Regions from separate parts of the Asaia sp. Ae19-3 genome, predicted to be linked through region 2. Evidence: riboswitches for the same ligand, from Rfam matches in the RefSeq annotation. Region 2 holds a riboswitch; each other region holds the start of a gene.
What was found. Region 2 has a riboswitch for cobalamin ahead of AAID99_RS03525 (TonB-dependent receptor). Riboswitches for the same ligand answer to the same signal wherever they lie in the genome.
Positions count from the first base shown of each region.

Region 1: another riboswitch for cobalamin. It lies ahead of AAID99_RS14035 (HoxN/HupN/NixA family nickel/cobalt transporter); the one in region 2 lies ahead of AAID99_RS03525 (TonB-dependent receptor).
Region 3: another riboswitch for cobalamin. It lies ahead of AAID99_RS08915 (DUF1636 family protein); the one in region 2 lies ahead of AAID99_RS03525 (TonB-dependent receptor).

Region 1 is NZ_JBCHWF010000001.1:3,175,427-3,182,244, forward strand. Features, by position in the region: gene AAID99_RS14025 (SDR family oxidoreductase) at 1-591, opposite strand, end outside; gene AAID99_RS14030 (NAD-dependent succinate-semialdehyde dehydrogenase) at 724-2,094, opposite strand; cobalamin riboswitch at 2,294-2,505, shown strand; gene AAID99_RS14035 (HoxN/HupN/NixA family nickel/cobalt transporter) at 2,602-3,642, shown strand; gene AAID99_RS14040 (TonB-dependent receptor) at 3,688-6,818, opposite strand, start outside.
Region 2 is NZ_JBCHWF010000001.1:810,700-817,517, forward strand. Features, by position in the region: gene AAID99_RS03525 (TonB-dependent receptor) at 92-2,302, opposite strand; cobalamin riboswitch at 2,392-2,593, opposite strand; gene AAID99_RS03530 (phosphocholine-specific phospholipase C) at 2,679-4,697, opposite strand; gene AAID99_RS03535 (TonB-dependent receptor) at 4,715-6,818, opposite strand, start outside.
Region 3 is NZ_JBCHWF010000001.1:2,047,678-2,054,495, reverse strand. Features, by position in the region: gene AAID99_RS08940 (Hint domain-containing protein) at 1-114, shown strand, start outside; gene AAID99_RS08935 (hypothetical protein) at 168-302, opposite strand; gene AAID99_RS08930 (DUF3313 family protein) at 299-1,045, opposite strand; gene AAID99_RS08925 (ATP-binding protein) at 1,172-2,551, opposite strand; gene AAID99_RS08920 (response regulator) at 2,548-3,267, opposite strand; cobalamin riboswitch at 3,386-3,591, shown strand; gene AAID99_RS08915 (DUF1636 family protein) at 3,727-4,107, shown strand; gene cobW (cobalamin biosynthesis protein CobW) at 4,104-5,126, shown strand; gene cobN (cobaltochelatase subunit CobN) at 5,130-6,818, shown strand, end outside.

The DNA.
Region 1 (6,818 bases), 2.4 Mb from region 2:
CTTGGTTGCTGAATAGGCCAGAAGGCGCGGCTTGGGGCTGTCGGCATTGACCGAGATCGTATGAATGATCGACGCCCCGCTTTTCATATGGGCGACAGCATGCCGTGTGAGGCGGAAGGTCGCACCGATATTGGTGGCGAAAGTGTCATCCCATTCGTCTTCGGAAATATCTTCCAGCGCGAGACGCTCGACCTGAAAGGCAGCGTTGTTGACGAGGACATCGATGCGCCCGAAGGCAGCGACAGTCTCGTCCACGACGGTCTTGCAGATTGCGCGTGATTTCAGGTCGCCGGGATGCAGAAGCGCCTTGCGGCCTGCCTTCTCGATCCAGCGCGCCGTCTCTTGTGCGTCCTTTTCTTCTTCGGCAAGGAAGGAGAGGGCGATATCGGCACCTTCGCGGGCAAAGCCGATGGCGACAGCGCGGCCGATACCGGAATCGGCACCCGTGATGAGGGCAATCTTGCCCGTCAGACGTCCGGAACCCTGATAGCTGCTTTCACCATGATCAGGCAGCGGGGTCATGGCCTCGGTCTGACCGGGGATACGGTCCTGGAGAGGGGTGTCGAAAGGGGGCTTGGGGAAAGTCGTCATGATGAACACCTTCGTGCGGGAGAAGGAAAAAAGCGCGGCCCGCGGCCTGCCTGTGTTCATCGCGAAAACGTGAGGTTTAGTTCCGTGGCAAAGGATATCAGGGGTGAAAACCCCTGATATCCGGATCATCAATCAGGCTGAGCGGATCAGTTTGTGATTGACGAATTCCTCGATCCCGTTCGAAGAAAGCTCACGGCCATAGCCGGAATTCTTGACACCACCGAAGGGCAGCTCGGGAGCGGTGCCTGTCGGCTCGTTGATGAACACCATGCCGGTCTCGATGCGTTCGGCAAGCTTGCGGCCACGCTCGACATCGCTGGTATGGATCGAGCCACCCAGACCGTAAGGCGAGTCATTGGCCAGTGCGATGGCGGCATCGTCGTCAGCCACGGGGTAGACGATGGCGGCCGGACCGAAGATCTCTTCGTAGAAGATCGGGTTATCCTTGGTCACGCCGGTCAGCAGCGCTGCCTGCATGAAGAAGCCTTCGCGGTCGAGCTGCTTGCCGCCCACGACCAGCTTCGCACCGTTAGAGACGGCCTTTTCGACCTGGCTCAGGGCCAGCTTCATGGCGTTTTCGCTGCTCATCGGCCCATGGGTCACGCCCTGTTCCAGTGGGTCGCCATAGCGGAACTCGGCGATGGCATCGGAGAGACGACGGACGAACTCGTCGGCAAGCGATTCATGCACGATCATGCGTTTGGCTGCTGTGCAGACCTGACCGTTATTGGACATGCGACCGGCAACAGCGTTGGGGATCACCTCATCCAGATTGGCGTCTTCGAGCACGATGAACGGGTCGGAACCGCCAAGCTCAAGCGTGGTCTTCTTGAGCGCCTTGCCTGCCTGGGCGGCGACCGCGCTGCCCGCACGCTCGCTCCCTGTCAGGGCAACACCGCGGACTTCGGGGCGGGCGATCAGCTCTTCAGATACATCGTTGTCGATGAAGAGATTGGTCCATGCTCCCTTCGGGGCCCCGGCTTCGACGAACAGGGCCTCGAAGGCGAGCGCACATTGCGGTACGCCGGGCGCGTGCTTGGCCAGCACGACATTGCCTGCCATCAGGTTCGGGCCAGCGACGCGGGCGAGCTGGTAATAAGGGAAGTTCCAGGGTTCCACGCAGTAGATGACACCCAGAGACTGGCTCAGCACGGTGGCACGTCCCTTGGCGACTTCAATCTCGCGCGGAGCGAGGAATTTCTCTGCGTTCTCGGCGTAATAGCGCAGGATTTTTGCTGAAAGCTCAGTTTCCGCGATGGATTCCGGCAATACCTTGCCCATTTCGATGGCGATGAGGCGTGCGTATTTTTCCTTGTTCTGCTCAAGGATTTCCGCAGCCTTCAGCACAATGGCCTTGCGCTCGTCAAAGCTGCGATGGCGCCAGTCGCTGTTATAAAACTCGTGGGCAGCCTCGAGTTTCTCGAAGGCCTGGGCCTTGGTGTGAAGCTCGAATTCGCGCTCGGTCTTGCCGGTTGCCGGGTTGATTGTCCGATAAAGGCTCATCGTGATGGCTCCTTTCTTGAGGACCCCCGGCCTCACGGTCGGGTGATCTGCATGGTTTCAGAAAGGCCGAGCCGCGGGATGGTTGCGTGATTTTTTATGCGAAAGACTGTGTCAGCGGGGGCAGGAGCATGGCGATGCAGCGCAGAAAACAGGGAATCAGACAGGGGAATTGGCTTGGCTTTCAGGGCTGTGAGTGGTTACTTCCGTTTCTGTCGAAGGTCTCGCGCAAGCGAGTGAAAAGGGAATGCCGAACGGGCTGGCAGATCCGCTCAGGATCGGGCTTGCGGCGGCAGCTGTCCCCGCAACTGTGAGCGGTGAGTTCCTGCTCGGGCCACTGGGAGCGTGCTTCCGGGAAGGCGCAGGATATGATGACCCGCGAGCCAGGAGACCTGCCTTCGTCTTTGCTGCCATGGCAGCCGGACGGGACGATCCGGCAGCCGGAGACCAGGTTTTGTTCAATCACGCGTTTGAAAGCCCCTTGCGCCACCGGACAGGGATGACGCGCTCATGACGATGGTGAGCGGGGGGATAAACCCGCCTGAGAAAAGCCTGCGTCTGCGTATCTCGATCCTTGGCCTGTGTCTGATACTGGTCAATCTGGGCTTGTGGATCTGGAGCTTCCTCCTGCTGCGTGACAGGCCTCTTCTGCTTGGCAATGCCTTGCTGGCTTATGGTTTTGGCCTGCGTCATGCAGTCGATGCCGATCATATCGCGTCAATCGATAACGTAACGCGTAAGTTCATCCAGATGGGGCGTCAGCCGCTTCTGACAGGGTTCTGGTTTGCCATCGGTCATTCTCTTATCGTTGTGCTGGCGGCGTTGGGAACGGCATTGCTGTCTCAGGCGATGCAGGACCGTTTTGGCGCCTGGCGTGATATCGGCAGCGTGACCGGCACGCTGATTTCAGCCGGCTTTCTGTTTGCGCTGGCGATAACGAATTTCATCGTGCTGCGTGGCGCCTGGCGTGCCTGGCGTCATGTGAAGTCTGGCGGTGCGGTTGAGGAAATCGACATCGATGCGTTGCTGGCCAAGGGGGGGCTGCTGGCCCGTCTGCTGACGCCGCTTTTCAGGCTCGTCTCCAGAAGCTGGCATATGGTGCTGCTTGGCTTCTTGTTCGGTCTGGGCTTCGATACGGCGACAGAGGTGTCCCTGCTCGGCCTGTCTGCCTCTCAGGCCAGTCATGGCGTTTCGGTTGCGACCATCATGATCTTCCCGGCGCTTTTTGCAGCTGGCATGGCCCTGATCGATACGGCTGATGGCGTGCTGATGCTCGGGGCCTATCGCTGGGCGTTTGTCGATCCACTGCGCAAGCTGCGCTACAATATCATCATCACCCTGATCTCGGTCATTGTGGCTGTCGGGATCGGCAGCATCGAAACGCTGAAACTGCTGGGAGACAAGATCGGCTTCGAAGGGCGTTTCTGGCAGCTCGTTTCACTGGTGAGTGACAGTTTCAACCAGATCGGCTTTATCGTGATCGGCCTCTTCGTGCTGGCCTGGATGGCCTCGCTGATCTTTTATCGCGTCGACAGGCGTCGCCGGGGATAAAGTCCGAACCGCCCCATCGACACATGAGTTTGCCTTGCGGCGGCGTCAGAAACTGGCGCCGATACGCATCTGGAAGCTGCGCCCTATCAGGGCTTCATAGTAACGGGTGAGGTTGTAGATGCCGGAATCTTTCGGCAGGGCATCGGTGATATTGTTGATCACGAAATTCGTTGAAAGGTTTTTCGTGATTTCGTAGCCGAGCGAGAGATTGAACTGGGCAAAGGCCGGGCGCTTATTGGCCTCATAACGTGTGGAGGGCACCTGAAGCATGAAAAGGCTCGGCCCGTACCACATCGTCTGCCATTGCGCCGTGAGCGCGCCGCGCTGCCAGGTGGTGTTGAGTGTGAAATTATCCTTGGGCGACGCCGTGCTTCCCGCCAGCAGATAGGTGGTGGAGAGGTAACGCTGCTGGCTTTTGAGGTAATGAACGTAATTGCCCTGCAGATCGACCGTGCCGAAATTGTCGGACAGGCCGAGGCGTCTGAGAGGCAGGATATAATCAAGCGTCGTCTGAAGCGCCTGCGTTTCATAGCTGGCGATATTATAATAGCCGGACTGGAACGAGGTGATCTGTCCGGAGGAATTACGCCTGAAGGTCGAGCAGAACGGGTTGCTCTCATAATCGGCGGAATCATAGCAGGCAGCGAGCAGGTTGCTGGCGCTCAGATAGGTAATGGCGTCAGCAACTTTCACATCGACAAACGAGGCCTTCATGTCGAAACCGCGTATGAAATGAGGGCGAAATTCGAGACTGCCTGTAAAGCTTCTGGAATGTTCATTGCGCAGATGCGCATTGCCTCCTGCTGAGCCCGGTAAAGAGTAGGATTCGAAGTTTGACGTGAAATTCCGGGGCAGGCCCGCCTTTGCACAATTGGCAGCGCGCAGGGCCGGATTGGGGCCAGACGTGATGCTGGCGCTCGAGCAGGGGTCGGTTCCGCTCTCATAGGTGGTCGAACGTGGTGAATAGAGTTCACCGACAGACGGATTGCGAACGGAAACGGCGTAGTTGCCGCTCAGTCCGAAATCGCGCATCGGCCACCAGGATGCGCCCGCCATATAGGTCCAGTAGGCACCGGTGATACTGTTATAAGTCAGGCGCCCATTGGCTGTGAGCGAAAGATGATAGATGCCGGGCATATGCATGCCGGGCGAGACGAGCGGCACGTCGAGTTCGCCAAAGCCCTCATGGGTATGATAGGCGCCGCCCGTGGCCGGAATGACGGCATCATTGCCATATTGTAGCACCGTGCCATCTGCCTGTTCCCAGCCGCTGAGATAGGTGCCGGGGCTGAAATGATAAGCTTCGCGCCGATGCTCGTAACCAAGATCCCAGCGTATAGCGCCAGCAGGAAGTCGGAAAACGGTGGAACTGATTTCAGCCTGCAGATCGCGCTGCGTGTTGCGGTTTGACGAACGCGAGATCGCTGTCACGTAATCGCGTGCGGCCTGGCTCATCTGGTTGTAGCCGAACGGGTTCAGGGGCGCGCAAACGGCGCTACGTGTGGCAATGGGCGCGTTTTCATAACCGGGTGCACATTCGATCGTTCCATCGGCAGCACGCACGGCATTCAGGGCATTGACCAGATTTGGGATGACCAAAGAGGGTTGGGTGGTCACATTGGTGTAGCGTGTATATTCGCCGTTGGTCTTCCATTTGAAGTCGCGGTTCAAAGCCCTGAAATCACCGTGCAAACCACCCTGAAAGCGGAACATCTGCAGGGTGGTGCGGTAATAGCCAGTGTCCAGATCCTGGTTGAGACGGTTCAGATAGAACTGGTCTGTCGGCAGACCATTCGCGGCCAGAGCGTTTTTAATGGTGCTGCTTTCTGTACTGGTCAGATAGGGGTTGTCGGTGCTCAGCGCGAGCGGTCCGTTAACCACCCCTTCAGTAAAATAGCTGCTGCTTTGCGGGCCATCGCTGTTGGATGTCAGGGCATTATCGAAAGCGGCGCTGCTGAAGGTGCCGTTATTGACTTGGTTCGATGAACTGCCTCTGGCATACCAGCCCTGCCATGTGGCGTGGAGATGATCCGTCAGATCATAATGACCCAGAAGCGTGAGATTGAGCCTGTCAGAGGGGGTGCGCATCTGGATGTAATTGCGCAAGGCCAATCCGTCACCGCCGATACCTAGCGCATTATCCCCCTTGAGCAGGGTGCCGCTGTTGAACGGGACGAGTGACTGGCCATTCTGGCTGAAAACCAGAGGTGTGCCGTTTGCGCTGGCAATGCCTGCATCGGCAAGCCCGGCATAGGTCGCGCCGTATAGCCCCCCGTAGACAGGAAGATCGCCGTAATTTCCCGTCAGGGTGGGCATGCCTGTCAGCGAATTCTGTATATAGCGCGTGCCCGGGCCGAGCACGAATGTATAGGGTGAATTCTGCCCCAGCGCGGCGCGATGATAGATGACGGCATTCTCGCCGAAACTGTCAGGCCGGTCACTGGCGAGCATACCCGCCTGGTTACGGTATTCGAGATCGAAAACCAGTCCGCCACGATCATGGTCGAACCCTGTTCCTGCCTTGAAGGCGATCTTCTCGGCTGCGTTGTCGAGTTTCTGCGACCAGTCTCCCTGCGCGTTGAGCGAGACCCCTTTGTAATGATCATCGAGTTCGTAGTTGATCACGCCAGCCACGGCATCGGCGCCATAGGCGGCGCCAGCGCCTCCGAGACGCGTATCGATCGATTTGATCAATGATGTCGGCAGGGCGCTGATATCGACTTCGGAACCCGGCCCGACACCATAGATCGAGGCGGTAGCACCGCCCCCCATGCGCATGCCATCCACAAGTGTAAGGGTGCGCTGTGACCCGAGATTGAGCAGACTGACGAAGGATTGCCCCGCACCGAAAGCGCTCTGGGTGCCGAGAGGCGAGTTGTCGCCAACACTTACCGCCGGATTTTCACGCAGCAGGGCCAGACCCAGATCGAGATAGCCGCGCCGCTGCAACTGGTCTGCACTCAGGGTCGAACCGGCCATGACATTGGTGAGGCGCGATTGTGTGAGTCGTGTTCCGGTAACGTAAAGCATCTCTGTGCCAGAGGGAGGGGCCGTTACGGGAGCAGAAAGGGCTGCTGCCTTGACGGCCACGCTACCGGAGGTCTGCTTCGTGGCATCATGAGGGGCGTGCGCGGTATTGCGTTTTTTTGCATCCAGATGATTGTGTTTCGTTTCCG
Region 2 (6,818 bases):
GCGTTTGGGTCTTGTCCGGCTTCGTGATGACCTCAACTATTCTCCGGTCATGTGACCGGAGAACGGGAAGCGTCAGACGACCATGGGGGTGTCAGAACCCTGCCTGCATGCTGATCGAGAAGGAACGGGGGGCGCCGATCAGAACCTCGGACGGATAGCTCGTATCGGCCCATTGTACGAAATGCTTGTTGGCAAGATTGTCGATGCGACCGTACAGGGTAAAGCCCCTGCGGATATGCCAGCCCGCAAAAACGTTCACGAGAGCATAATCCTTGAGCGAAAGCGTATTGGCAAAATCGCCCTTGCGCGCAGAGACATAGCGCATGCCTGCGCCGAGATCGACAGGCAGGTCCAGCGCCGAAGACCATACAGCCCAGAGATTGGCGGTTACCGCAGGTACGTTGGGCACCTGATTGCCTGAGGCGTCTGTCGCGGCATCGGGATAGAATGTGCCGTAATGCGCATCTGTATAGGCAACATTGCCTGACAGGCTCCAATGGCGGTCGAGACGCCAATCGGCCTGACCCTCTACCCCACGCGAATGTTGGCTTCCGGCGGTCGAGACAGAATCCTGACCTGTCTGAACCAGAACCCGAGTGCGTCGGATATCGAAGAGGGAGAGTGTGGTAACAAGCCGGCCCGAAAGCGTACTTGCCTTCACGCCGATTTCCCCCTGACGCGAATGGCTCAGACGGCTGAATTGCCCTTTGTTGGCAAGGAACAGGTTTGAGCCTGGCGGATCTTCTGCAGTCGTATACACACCATAGAGGCTGACATTGGGCAGAATGTCGTAAACCGGGCCGATACGGAAATTGGCAGGGTTGTAATGGCCCTTGAAGCTCGTTGCCGCGTTGAATTGCCCATTCTGATTGTAGTTCTTGCGGTCGAGCGAGAGCCAGTCATAGCGAAATCCGCCGACCAGACGCAGAGTACGGGTCAGTGAAAGCGTGTCTTCCAGAAAGAGCCCGGCATCGATCAGGGTGGTTGGCGATTTGCGGTAAGGATACTCCCCGGCGAAATTGCCCAATGCGCCGCCTTCCGGGTCAGTCAGCGAGACACTGTCGGCATAGCTGGCGTCGGGAAAACCACGATTGCGGATGAAGCGCAGATAATAGGCGTCTCCTCCAATCACCAGACGGTTCTTCAACCCGAAAAACGTGGAGTCAAAGCGGGCGTCAATCGTATCACCGACCTGATGCTGGTTCTGATAGACATAGAACCGGTCACGCCCGATCCGCCCCGGCTCGATTGGGGCATTACTGGCATCGACTGCGCCTTCGCTACCGATATAGCTGTAGGTCTCGGCATTGTCCCACCGCCGTTTGGCATAGGAGAAATAGGCCTTGTCATGCAGAGTGAGCCGGTCGTTCACGATCCAGTTCAGATGCAGGGTCGGCGTAGCATTGACCGAACTCGCTCGTGGGTTGGCAACATTGTAATTGCGCCAGAGCGAGGCCTTGCTGACAACCAGCCCGCTCGATGAATGCAGAAGACCCCTGGCTTGATCCTGAACGGCAGAGCCCGGCACCAGAGGGGCGCCGTAATAGGTGGAAAGCTCATCTGTCAGGTAATCCATCCCCAGTCGGGCCGAGAAATTCTGTGACGGATGCCAGAGCAGGGTCGTCGTCCAGTCATTGCTGTGCGGATCAGCGCCCTTGACGAAGCCATCTGACGAGGTGCGGCTGAAATCACTGCGTATGGCCAGCGTCGGTGACAGCGGGATCGACCCGCCAATGCCTGCGTTCCAGGTGTTGAAGCTGCCATAGGAAACCAGCGTGTCCAGATGCGCATGATCCGGGTCGGGGCTGCGTGTGCGCATATCAACCGTGCCACCCACAGCGCCTTGTCCATAAAGAACGGAAGACGGCCCTTTGAGAACCTCAACTGCCTCTAGATTGAAGGCGTTCAGCGGCCGGTTCACCATGGTGGTGGGGCCGAAATAGAACCCGTCGCGCAGGATCAGGATCTGATTACCGCTGAACCCGCGCATCATGAGCTGCGCCGGGTTGCCCGGTGACCCGCCAGAAGTGACGCCCGGTGCAAAATCGGCAGCCTGTTCGGCCTGGGCATAACCGCGCTGCGAGATGATTTTCTGGTCAATCACCGCAATCGAGGCCGGGTTATGCTGCAGGCTCAGGCCGAGCCTGCCACCGATGGCAGGCCGGGCATTGAGCCCGGTGCTTTGCCCGTGGGCGGTAATGTATTCATCATTCGCTCCCTGATCCTGCGCGACGGCCTGAGGGAGGGAGAGCAGGGGAAGCCCTGAGAGAAGAAGCGATCTGAAGGGGCGCAAAGGGCGCATGGTGGCGGATCTATCCGGTCTGTTCACGTCACTACGATGGGCAGATTTGCACCCGCCACTTCCGGGACACCCCGCCCATCAGTTCTCGTCCGTGACCATGGATGATGGCAGGTCTCCTGACTTGTGCGTCACCGAGCAACAACGTGCCTTCCCGGGGGGATAAACCCAGTGGCCGGGCCGCAAGGGCCCTTGTCAGTGCTCTCTTCACCTACAGTTGCGGGGGCAGTCATGGCATCGCACCATGTTCCCTTTTCATCCCGGCGAGCGGGAACCATCGCGCGCGACCCTACTGCCCGCGCACGCCCTGTCAATCAGGAGCGTAGCTGACGCAGGTCTCTTGTAACGCTCGCGTAACCCAAATGACACGCGCCTCTTCTCAGCTCGGGTTTGTCGGGCTTTTGGCCATATGGGGATCAGAATGGGACGGTGATTCGTTTTCGACATGTCCGGCCAGTGCGAGCAGAACCGTGCCCGCCTGGTCTCTCAATTCCAGGTGATACCAGTTCTGGCTGGGGCCCAGATCGACAATCTCGACGCGTTGCGTATCGGACTTGAAAGGACGCGCTTCACTCCTGCCGTTATAGAGATTACTCAGGACCGCCTCTTTGCTGGCTGGGTTTGATACCGTGAAGACGAGGCGCAAGCTGTTCTCTCCTTCCTCCTGTAGCAGGGCCACGCCGCTTGCGGGACGATGGAGGCGGTAAAAACCGTTTGGTCCGTAGATCTCGACCACCCCCTCAGGCGCGCAGGCGAACAGGCTGATCGTGCCTGCGGGTACGGTCAGATGCTGGCTAGCCATGCCCGTCTGGCGAATGCGGAAGACGACACCTTGTCTGCCGGTATTACTGAAAGTGAGTTTTGTCGGATCATCGGCATGGGTGGTGACGGCAAAGCGATAGGGCAGGGCGCGGCTCGGCCTCTGCCCCGTTTCCTGCACGGGCAGCCTTCCGTGTGACGGCACGAGCGGCGGCGGATGCGCGCAGGATAGACGCGTCTGTGGCAGATAGTCGTCGGTATTGGGAAGCTCTGCCGACCATTCAGCGTCGGGTTTCGAAAAATCGAAGACGGAGGTCAGATCGCCACAGACAGCACGCCGCCAGGGGGTGATGGTGGGACATGCGACGCCAAAACGCTTTTCGAGAAATTGCAGGATCGAGGTGTGGTCGAATACCTGCGAATTGACCCATCCCCCCTTTGTCCAGGGAGAGATGATCAGCGCAGGCACGCGCGGCCCGAGACCCACAGGCTCGCCATGATAGCTCTCACCTGCGGATGAAACAGTCGTGCTGCCTTGCCCCGCAAGCGCAGGGACAGGCGGTGGCACATGGTCGAAAAAGCCGTCATTCTCATCGTAATTCAGAATGAAGACTGTTTTGGCCCAGGTCTCGGGGTGACGGACGAAGATGTCGATGAGTTTCGAGATCAGATGCTCGCCAAAGCCGGGGGGGGCTTCGGGATGTTCCGACAGGGCAGCTGGCGGAACGATCCACGAGACCTGTGGCAGGGTGCCGCCTGCAACATCATGCTCGAAAGCATCCAGAAGGTAACGTCCTTCAAGCTCGTGCATGTTCTCCTTGTTCGAGCCGGGAGCGATGGCGCGGGCGTTCAGATAGCGCCAGTCCTTGCGGTCGAGGTTGCGGAACTGGCGGAACGAGGCGAGGGGGTTGTCGCCGAAATTGTCGTATTCCTGGTAGAATTTCCAGGTGACACCGCCCTCTTGCAGTCGTTCAGGGTAGGTCGTCCAGTCGAAAGGCGTGAATTTCGGGTTGTCATGGGCCATGTCAGCAGACCAGTTGCCGTCATCGACATTCTCGACTGCCTGCTTGCCCGCTGAACCGACGGCGAGCCCGTTCGTGCCGGTGAAGAAATAGAGACGATTTGGATTGGTCGGCCCGAAGATCGAGGCGTGATAGGCGTCGCAGATCGTGAAGGCATCGGCCAAAGCATAGTAATAGGGAATTTCCTTGCGGGTGAAATATCCCATGGTCATGGGTGTCTTGTGCGGTACCCAGCTATCCCACTCACTCCATGCTGCCTGCGTGCCTTTCCAGCTATGGTCGAGGCTTTTCAGGCAGGCGGCAGAGGTATGCACAGTGTCGAACAGGAAGGGCCAGATAGCCCGGCCCTTCTCGTCTTTCTGGGCAAAGACCGAACTGCCATCAGCCTGGCGTTCTGCCCGTGGGTCACCAAAGCCGCGTACACCGCGCAGCGTGCCGAAATAATGGTCGAAAGCCCGGTTTTCCTGCATCAGGATAACAACGTGCTTGACGTCCTTGATCGTGCCGGTTTCCCGGTTGGCTGGAATGGCCAGAGCCTGTTTCAGGTTTTCAGGCAGCATGGCCCCAGCGAGGGCGGCAGCACCGAGATTGAGAAAATGCCGTCGGCTGGGTTTCATGCTGGCTGATCCGTCTCTCAGTTGAAATGCTTGCGGATGGTAAAGAATACCATGCGCGGGGCCGCAGCCTGAAGGGTCTGGAACGTGCCCGAAGGGTCGGAATTGATGAATCCGTTGCTGCCCACCGTCGCGACATAGCGCTTGTCGAACAGGTTCGAGACGTTGATCTGGGTATCAAGCCCGCGCAGCCAGAAATTATGGCTCTTGAAGCGGTAGCCGAGATTCAGGTTGAACACGTCGTTGGCCGGAACATAGGCGTCGTTCGTATAGGTGTAGTAGCGACGGTCCTGGATCTGCATAAGGACGTTGCCCCAGATCTGGCCGTCGTCATAGCCGAGCTGCAGATTGGCGAGGTTGCGCGGCATACCGACCACGTTCTTGCCCTTGATTGCGGCGGAAACCGTACCATTCGCCATCACATCGTCCTGATAGAAGGAGTTGTTGAAGGCATAGGAAGCGAAGATCGACCAGTTTGGAGCAAACTGCCAGTTCACGGCAGTGTCGATGCCACGGGATATGACCCCACCGACATTCGAGAGAACCGAGGCATTGCCCTGAATGCCCACGCCCTGCGTCACCGAAAGAAGGCGGTTTTCGAACTGAACGTAATAGCCGGTCACCGTCGCCTGGAAGGTTTTGGTATGATAGCGATAGCCAAGTTCCTCGGTATTCGACATTTCAGGCTTCAGACGCCCCTGCAGCGCCTGGAATCCTGCCACCGTGGTCGAGAACGGCCCGGATGTCTGGGCGCTGTCAAAGGCCGCCATATTGCGGCTGTAATCGAGGAAGATCTCGTGATTATGGTTGAAGCGGTAATTTGCGCCAACCTGCGGCAGGAAGCCATTGCTGGCATTCAGCGATCCTGACGGATAGGCCGTGGCGACAGGTGTGCCGAGATAATTGCCGTTCATGGCGCGCGCCGTATTGTCAACGATCAGCGACTTGAAGCCGTAATTGACCTTCAGCTTTGGCGTGATTTTCCAGGTATCTCCCAGATGCACCTGATAGGTTTTGGTGTTGAAGGCGCTCTGCCACTGCGTGGCAAAGGCGTTGTCGCGATACCAGTGGATGGAAGAGGGCGATCCGTCGAGCGCGAGGGGATAGAAGCGGCGTGCCTGATTGAAATTGTTGTTCTCGAACCAGAAACCACCCTCAATGCTGTGATTGGCAATCTTGTAGGTCAGGCTGCCGATAAACCCGGCACGGTGGATGTCGTATTCTGTTGTGCGTGTGGAGAGGGGTGACCCTCCCAGCTGGGCCGGTGTGGCGGTGTAAGGCGTGACCCATACACCTTCGCCGGTATTCGTATGGCCATAGCCCATGACATAACCTGAGAGGCGATTATTGACCCGGAAATCGAGCTTGCCATAGCCCAGCGCGTCTTCGCGCAGGCCACCTGCGTTATAATAAACGGTATCTTGGTTTTCGACCCCCTTGGGGAAGGCAGTCCCGTTCTGATAGGCATAGGCAATCTGCTTGGCGAGGGCATAATTGCCGGTGATATTGTCCAGATTATAGCCATAGGTCTTGATCTGGGAGAGGGAGAGATCCTGATAGTCGTTTTCAGCGCGCTTGGACCAGTCGCCGAACACGGTCAGTTTCAGATGTTCGCCCAGAGGCTGAACGAATTTGGCGTTGGCCTGATCCTGGCGCTGAACGCCATCGCCCTTCCACTTGTTCGCATCCTGATGATTGTAGGAAACGTAGAACTTGCCGCCCCCTTTGAGCAGGCCGCTATTGATACGCGCGAAGGTGCGCCATGTTGACGCCGAGCCGATTGTACCGCTCACATCGGCGCCGAATTTGTCGGAGGGGTCGATCGAGGTGAATTGCAGTGCACCGCCGAGATCGTTCGAGGCGGCAACGCCGACTGCACCTGCGCCCTGGGTCAGGGTTGCAGGGCCGTTGTTTTCCGTCTGAAGAGCACGTCCGATCGAAAGGCCGTTATCGTTGCCATAGGCCAGATTGCCCAGCGGCACGCCGTCGAAGGTGAAGCCGAGACGGCTCTGATCGAAACCACGGATGATGATCTGCTGTGACCATTCATAGGAACCCAGCGGGTCTGATGAGGTGAACATCACACCGGGCAGTTTCGAGAGCGCCTTGAAGGGGCTGGTGCCG
Region 3 (6,818 bases), 1.2 Mb from region 2:
CTCGATCTTGGGGCAAGAGACACGGTCTCCATGCTCGCGATCCAGATTGTGGAGGGCGGCCCCTATCTGGTCGACGCAGATGCCCGGGATCAGGAAATGAGCCTGAGCGCCTGATCGGGAAACGGGGTCTCTTTCCTTGCGAAGAGAGACCCCGGATTATTATGCATTCATTCACCGCCCTCAGGCGGGCGAGGGGTGAAAACCAGCGCAAGGCAGGTTTCGATGGCCATCAGCGCATGGCGATCGACAAACAGGCCGAGCAGGGGCCAGTGGCGGCGCAAAGTGAGGCGAAAAGGGCTCATGAGGGGCTTTTTCCTCCGACATAGGCAGGAGAGGCAGAGGCCAGACCCGTCTTGAGCACCTCTTCTTTCATCAGCAAGGCCGCCAGATGAAAAGCGCGTCGTGCATGGGCATAGGGCAGCCACTGGCCGACCATGTTCCACGGCATCCCGTTATTATAGGTCGCGATGGCCAGAACCGGCGCACCGGTTGCGGCATCGGTGGCGATCAGTTCCTCGCTTGCTCCGCCGGGGGCTGGCGGTGGAATGGGTGGCAGGCCGCCACCCGCTGCACCGGCAGCAAATCCGGCCACGATCGGCAGGGCATTATAGTACCATTTGCTGCGGCGCAGATTGGTGATGGCCGCGCTGATCCTCAGAGTGCCATGGGGCATCATGGCCACTGGACCTGCAGGCAGGATCTGGAAATCTTCGCCCAAAGTCTTGCGTAGTTCGGCTTCGAAGGCTCCGGTCATACGAGCCTGTATGTCGGGCTTGAGCACCGGAGCATTGCGCACGGGGTGCCACAGAACCGGATCAATCACCGCATAACGATAGCCCCCCGGATGCAGGCCGGGCGCAATATAGACAAGATCGTCCGTATGGCCCTTGGGGTGAGTCATCTGCCCGTAGGTTTCCGGTGCGATAAAACCGGTCCGGGTTGTTTTCTGCCCGGCACAGCCCGCCAGAAGCAGGACGCCGGTGCAGGAGAAGAGCAGGGACACAAGGCGTTGCGCCGGAAGGCGGCAAGAAAGCTGAGGGGGCATGGCGGGCTTTACCTGTGAGAGGGAAAACGAAGCCCCGCATGAAGGCTGCGTCTGATCAGTCTCTGATGCCCGCGTGATTTTTCAGGGTGATGTCCCGACTATATGAAAGCTGAAACAAAGGGCGAATTAACGGGGCCCCGGCAGGGAAACGCAGACATCGAGCCCGCCTTGCTCCCGATTATTCATGGCAATATCGCCCCCCAGCGCGCGTATGATCGTGCGGGCAGAGGTTAGACCGAGCCCAACGCCCCCCGTCTGGCGATTGCGCGATTTATCGAGGCGGAAATAGGGTTCGAAGACAGTCTGCAGAGCCGCTTCCGGCAAGCCCGGCCCATTATCCCTCACGATGATGGTCGCGCTGCCATCCGGCGCCGGTGAAAGCACGATCTGCGGCGCGGTGGCATATTTGATGGCATTTTCGACAAGATTGGAAAACACACGACGCAGCGCATAAGGAGGCCCGTTATATCCCGTTCTGTCTGGTCCGACGAAGCGCACGTCATGACCCTGATCGGTATAGTCATAGGCGATTGTCTGAAGCAGGTTCGACAGATCGAACATCGTGTTTTCCTCGCGTGAAGCATCGTCACGAAAGAAGGACAACGCGCCGTCGATCATGGCCTGCATTTCATCGACATCGCGAAACAGCAGCTTCTGCTGGTCCGTATCGTCGATGAATTCACCGCGCAGCCGGATACGGGTGAGCGGGGTTCGCAGATCATGGGAAATGGCTGCGAGCATGGTGGTGCGGTCGGTAACGAATTTGCGTATCTGCGCCTGCATTGCGTTGATCGTTTCCACCACCAGCCGGATCTCACGTGGGCCTTCTTCACTGAGCGGCATCAGGCGGGGCTGTGCACCCAGATTACGCACGCCATAGGCCAGATGTTCGATCGGGCGTGAGAGTTGGCGCGAGGCGATGGCGGAAACAGCGATGATCCACAGCGACAGCAGCACGGCTTCGAGACAGAGACGTTCAAAGGCATAGAGACCCCAGAAACGCTGCAGCGCGACACATAGGATCCAGCTTCCGTCGTCGCATTGCAGCGCCGCAAAATAGGAATCGTGAAAAACCGAGGGGTCATAAGGCAGGCCGGGCAGTTGCGAGACCGGATTGTCTACCTGAAAGACGGCAAGCCTCTCGGGCCGATGCGCCAGATAGGGTTTGAGGAACTCCCAGCCCTGTTCGATCTCGGCGGGGCGGTACTGTCCATGCAGCAAAGCCGTGGCAATGGCCGAGCCGGAGGGATACCAGCCAAAACGAAGCTGGTCGGTCGCCGCAGCTTGTGTCAGGGCCTGTCGTGACGCGGCAGGGGCAGCCTGGGTCATGCGGATGACGGTGGCTACCTGGGCGGGGAGTCCGGTCTCCTGAATATCCGGTTTGGTCCAGCGGCCGCCAAACAGGAAGAAGAGTTCAAGCAACAGCAGGGTGACCCCGGCAGCTAGCGCCACGGTCACGATCAGACGACGCGTGATCGTGTCGTCCAGAAACAGGTTTCGGCTCATGCGCGTCTGACCGTCGTGGCAAACATGTAGCCGCCATTGCGCACGGTGCGAATGAGGCTGGGATTTTTCGGATCGGTCTCGAGCTTGTGGCGCAACCGGCTGACCTGAACATCGATACTGCGGTCAAAGGCGGCATGATCGGGGCCGCGTGCCATGTCCATCAACTGGTCGCGTGTCAGCACACGCTGGGGATGCTCGGCAAAGGAAAGCAACAGGTCGAACTCGCCGCCTGACAGCATGACGAGTGCGTTTTCACTCGACCGCAACTCACGGCGGGCCACGTCAAGCTGCCAGCCCCCGAAGCACAGGACCGGTCGCGTCGATGGCGAACTGGGAGCAACCGGGTCGACGGTGCGCCGCAGCACGGCCTTGACGCGGGCCAGCAGCTCGCGCTGGTCGAAAGGCTTGGTCAGATAGTCATCAGCGCCGATTTCGAGCCCCACCACGCGATCGGTATGGTCAGCCATTGCCGAAAGCATGATGACCGGCAGGCGCGATGTTGTTCGCAGGCGCTGGCAGAGGCTGAACCCGTCTTCATTGCGCAGCATGATATCGAGAATCACGAGATCGACCGGCTGGGCCTCAAGCAGGGCGAACATGGCCTCACCATCTTCCGCCGTCGAGACGCGGTACTGGTGCTTACGCAGAAAGCTGGTCAACAGCGTCAGGATATCCTGATCGTCATCGACAACGAGAAGATGCGGCATGGGGGTCATCCCTCGTTCGTATCATGGAGCCAGACCGCCATGATGTCGGGGGCAGACATGATGTTTCAAGATGGAAATAATGCATCGACCGGCAGGGCCTCGCGCTTTGCATGGCGTGTTCGAAACCTGCTAGGACAGGCGTGACGGTGCCTCGCAAGGGGTGAAAAGGGAAGCGGGTCCGGGCAGAGATGCCCCAGTCCCGCGCTGCCCCCGCAACTGTAGGTGATGTCAAACCCCTGCCACGATCCCACTGGAACTCTTCCGGGAAGGGGGCAGGAATTTCGGGAGACCGGCATCACAAGCCAGGAGACCTGCCGTCAGTTCGCTGATTTCATGGACCGGCGGGGTGCCCGGATCGTGACGGATTGCATTTTGTCGAATGCGACAGGTCGGTGCATGCGCCGGCAATCATCACTGCGCCTTGTTTTCGGCCCCTGTTGCGGGGATGAGCAAAAAGCCCGGATTGTCATGAACGCGCAGCCCAAACCCGTTTTTCATGTCTGCCAGACCTGCGCCTCAGGCGGGCAGGCCCTGCATGATGCCCTGATCGAACTGGCAGATCCTGATCTGGTCGCAGTCGAGAGCGTGCGCTGTCTCGCTGCCTGCCGGCAGGGCTGCACCGCGACTCTCTCCATGCCGGGAAAATGGTCATGGCTGCTTGGTCAGCTGAGTCCTGAACTGGCGCCAGACCTGCTTGTCTATGCGCAGGCCTATGGTCGCTCGGCATCAGGCACGGTCATGCCATCCAGACGGCCTGACTCGCTGCGCGATATCATTCTGGGGCGTTTTCCTGCCCAGAATCCTGCTGCTCCTGCCCCACAACATGCCGTTCCGGAAAGCGTCTCATGAGCAAGATTCCTGTCACCATCATCACCGGCTTTCTTGGCGCCGGAAAGACCACGCTGCTGCGCCATCTGATCGCGCAGTCCAATGGTCGTCGCATCGCCATCGTCGTCAACGAATTCGGCTCGCTGGGCATTGATGGCGAGACGCTGCGTGGATGCAGCATTCCGAACTGCCCGGAAGAAGATATCGTCGAACTCACCAATGGCTGCCTTTGCTGTACCGTGGCGGATGATTTCATCCCGACCATGGAGGCGCTGCTCGATCGGCCGCAGCCGCCAGAGCATATCGTGATCGAGACATCGGGCCTTGCCTTGCCCAAGCCTTTGCTCAAGGCGTTCGGCTGGCCGAGCGTGCGCACGCGCATGACGGTTGATGGTGTGATTACCGTTGTCGATGGTCCGGCGGTGGCCGCAGGACGTTTTGCCGATGACCCTGAGGCCGTAGCGAAGCAGCGTGAAGAAGACGAGTCACTCGATCACGACAATCCGCTTGAGGAGGTCTATGAGGATCAGCTCGATTCCGCCGATCTGGTCGTGCTGAACAAGACCGATCTTCTCGATGAGGCGGCGCTTGCCAGCGTGGAGGCGGCTCTCGCTGGTCGCAAGCGCCGCGTGCGCGTTATCCGCGCCCGTGAAGGTCAGGTTGATCCCGCCGTGCTGCTCGGCCTTTCTGCTGCTGCCGAAGATGATCTGGCTGCTCGCCCGTCCCATCATGATGGCGCTGACGAACACGAGCATGACGATTTCACGAGCTTTGTTCTGCCCATCAGGGAGCAGGAAACTGTGGAGCGTTTCATCGCCCGCCTCGAGCATGTGGCGCTGACGCATGATGTGCTGCGGATGAAGGGCTATGCGCCCATCGCCGGGAAATCGCTGCGGCTGGGTGTGCAGGCAGTCGGTAGTCGCATCCGCCATGCCTTCGAACCATGGGGCAATGCCGCGCAGGGCGAGGGCAGGCTGGTCGTGATCGGGTTGCATGGGCTCGATCCAATTGCCGTGCAAAACAGCTTCGACGCTGGCTGAGCCATGCATCTTCTCTTTCGGGAAACGCATGATCTGGACGGGCAGGCCATGGCCGAGGATCTCGGTCATGAGCCCGCCGATCTCGTTCTGCTGTCTTTTTCCGAAAGCGATCTGCTCGGGCTGAGTGCCGTGCATGGCACGCAGGACCCCAGCCTGCGCGTGGCCACATTGTCTCGCCTGCGCCACCCGATGTCGGTCGATCTCTATCTCGAGCAGACCATTGCCCGGGCGCGTTGCGTGGTGGTGCGTCTTCTGGGGGGCACCGAATACTGGCGCTATGGTGTGGATGAACTGCGCGCCCTTTGTCGTGCACGGTCCATTCCTCTGGCATTCATAACGGGAGAGGCCACGCCCAACCCCGCGCTGAAAGCCCTGTCGAACGTCGATATTGCGCAATGGGAGCGTCTCGACGGACTGTTTCGTGAGGGGGGCGCCCGCAATCTGCGATGCGCCCTGACCCTTATGGCCAGCCTTGCCGGGCTGGCGCCGGATGATGGCGCTATTGCCGAGGCCCTGCCGCCCGCCGGTGTCTATCGTCGGCTTGGCACAGAGCGGACAAGCCGAGTTCTGCTGGTATTCTATCGCGCTCACCTGCTCGCGGCCGATCTCGACGGGGTCGATGCCCTTGCCGAGGCGCTATATGAATCCGGTCTTGGCGTTGACCTGATCTATGTGGCCTCGCTCCGTGCGCCGAGCGTCCTGCCTTTTGTTGATCGCTGGATGATGGAAGAGCCGCCGGAGATCATTCTCAATGCGACCTTTTTCGCTGCGCGTGGCGATGACGGCACCCCATCCGTGCTTGAGGCGGCGCAGGTGCCGGTGGTGCAGATCCTGCAGCCGAGCACGACCCTGGTCGCCTGGCAGAAATCGGGTCGTGGCCTGTCGCAATCGGATCTGGCGATGCAATGTGTGTTGCCTGAACTCGATGGCCGACTGACCGGCACTCCGATTTCGTTTCGCGACGAGGCAGCGCCCGGCCTGCCTGCAAGACGCGTTGCCCATGCACCGGGCATTGCGCTCATGGTGCAGCAGGTGCAGGGCTGGCTTCGTCTGGCGCGTCAAAGCCCGGCGGAAAGGCGTCTCGCGCTCGTTCTGTCCGATTATCCCGGTGCAGAAGGCCAGGCGGCCCATGCGGTCGGTCTCGACGGGTTTGCAAGTGTCGAGGCTATCACGACACTGCTGCGGGACGCTGGTTATGCCATTACCTCTGTCGAGGCGTCCGCCCTGCCCGAGGCGCTGTGTCAGGCGCCGATGCAGCGTATTCTCGAAGCAGGAGCGTACCGCCTTTTATTCGAGGCTCTGCCCGAGGGGTTTCGTGAGAAGGTCATCGCGGCCTGGGGCGCGCCGGTTCAGCCCATCGAGGCCCGGTTCGTCGAACTGGGCACTATGGTGGTGGCGCTGCAACCGGGGCGGGGCAGGGCAAGCGAGCGCAAGGCGCAGTATCACGATCCTGATGTGCCCCCCTGCCATGCCTATATCGGTTTCTATCTCTGGCTGCGCGCAACACGCGCAATTTCGGCCATGATCCATCTTGGCACGCATGGCACGCTGGAATGGCTGCCGGGCAAATCTGTCGCGTTGTCCGAAAGCTGCGCGCCCCCTGTGCTGCTTGGGGATGTGCCTGTCATCTATCCGTTCATCGTTAATAATCCAGGCGAGGCTTCTGCGGCCAAAAGACGTCTTGGCGCGGTC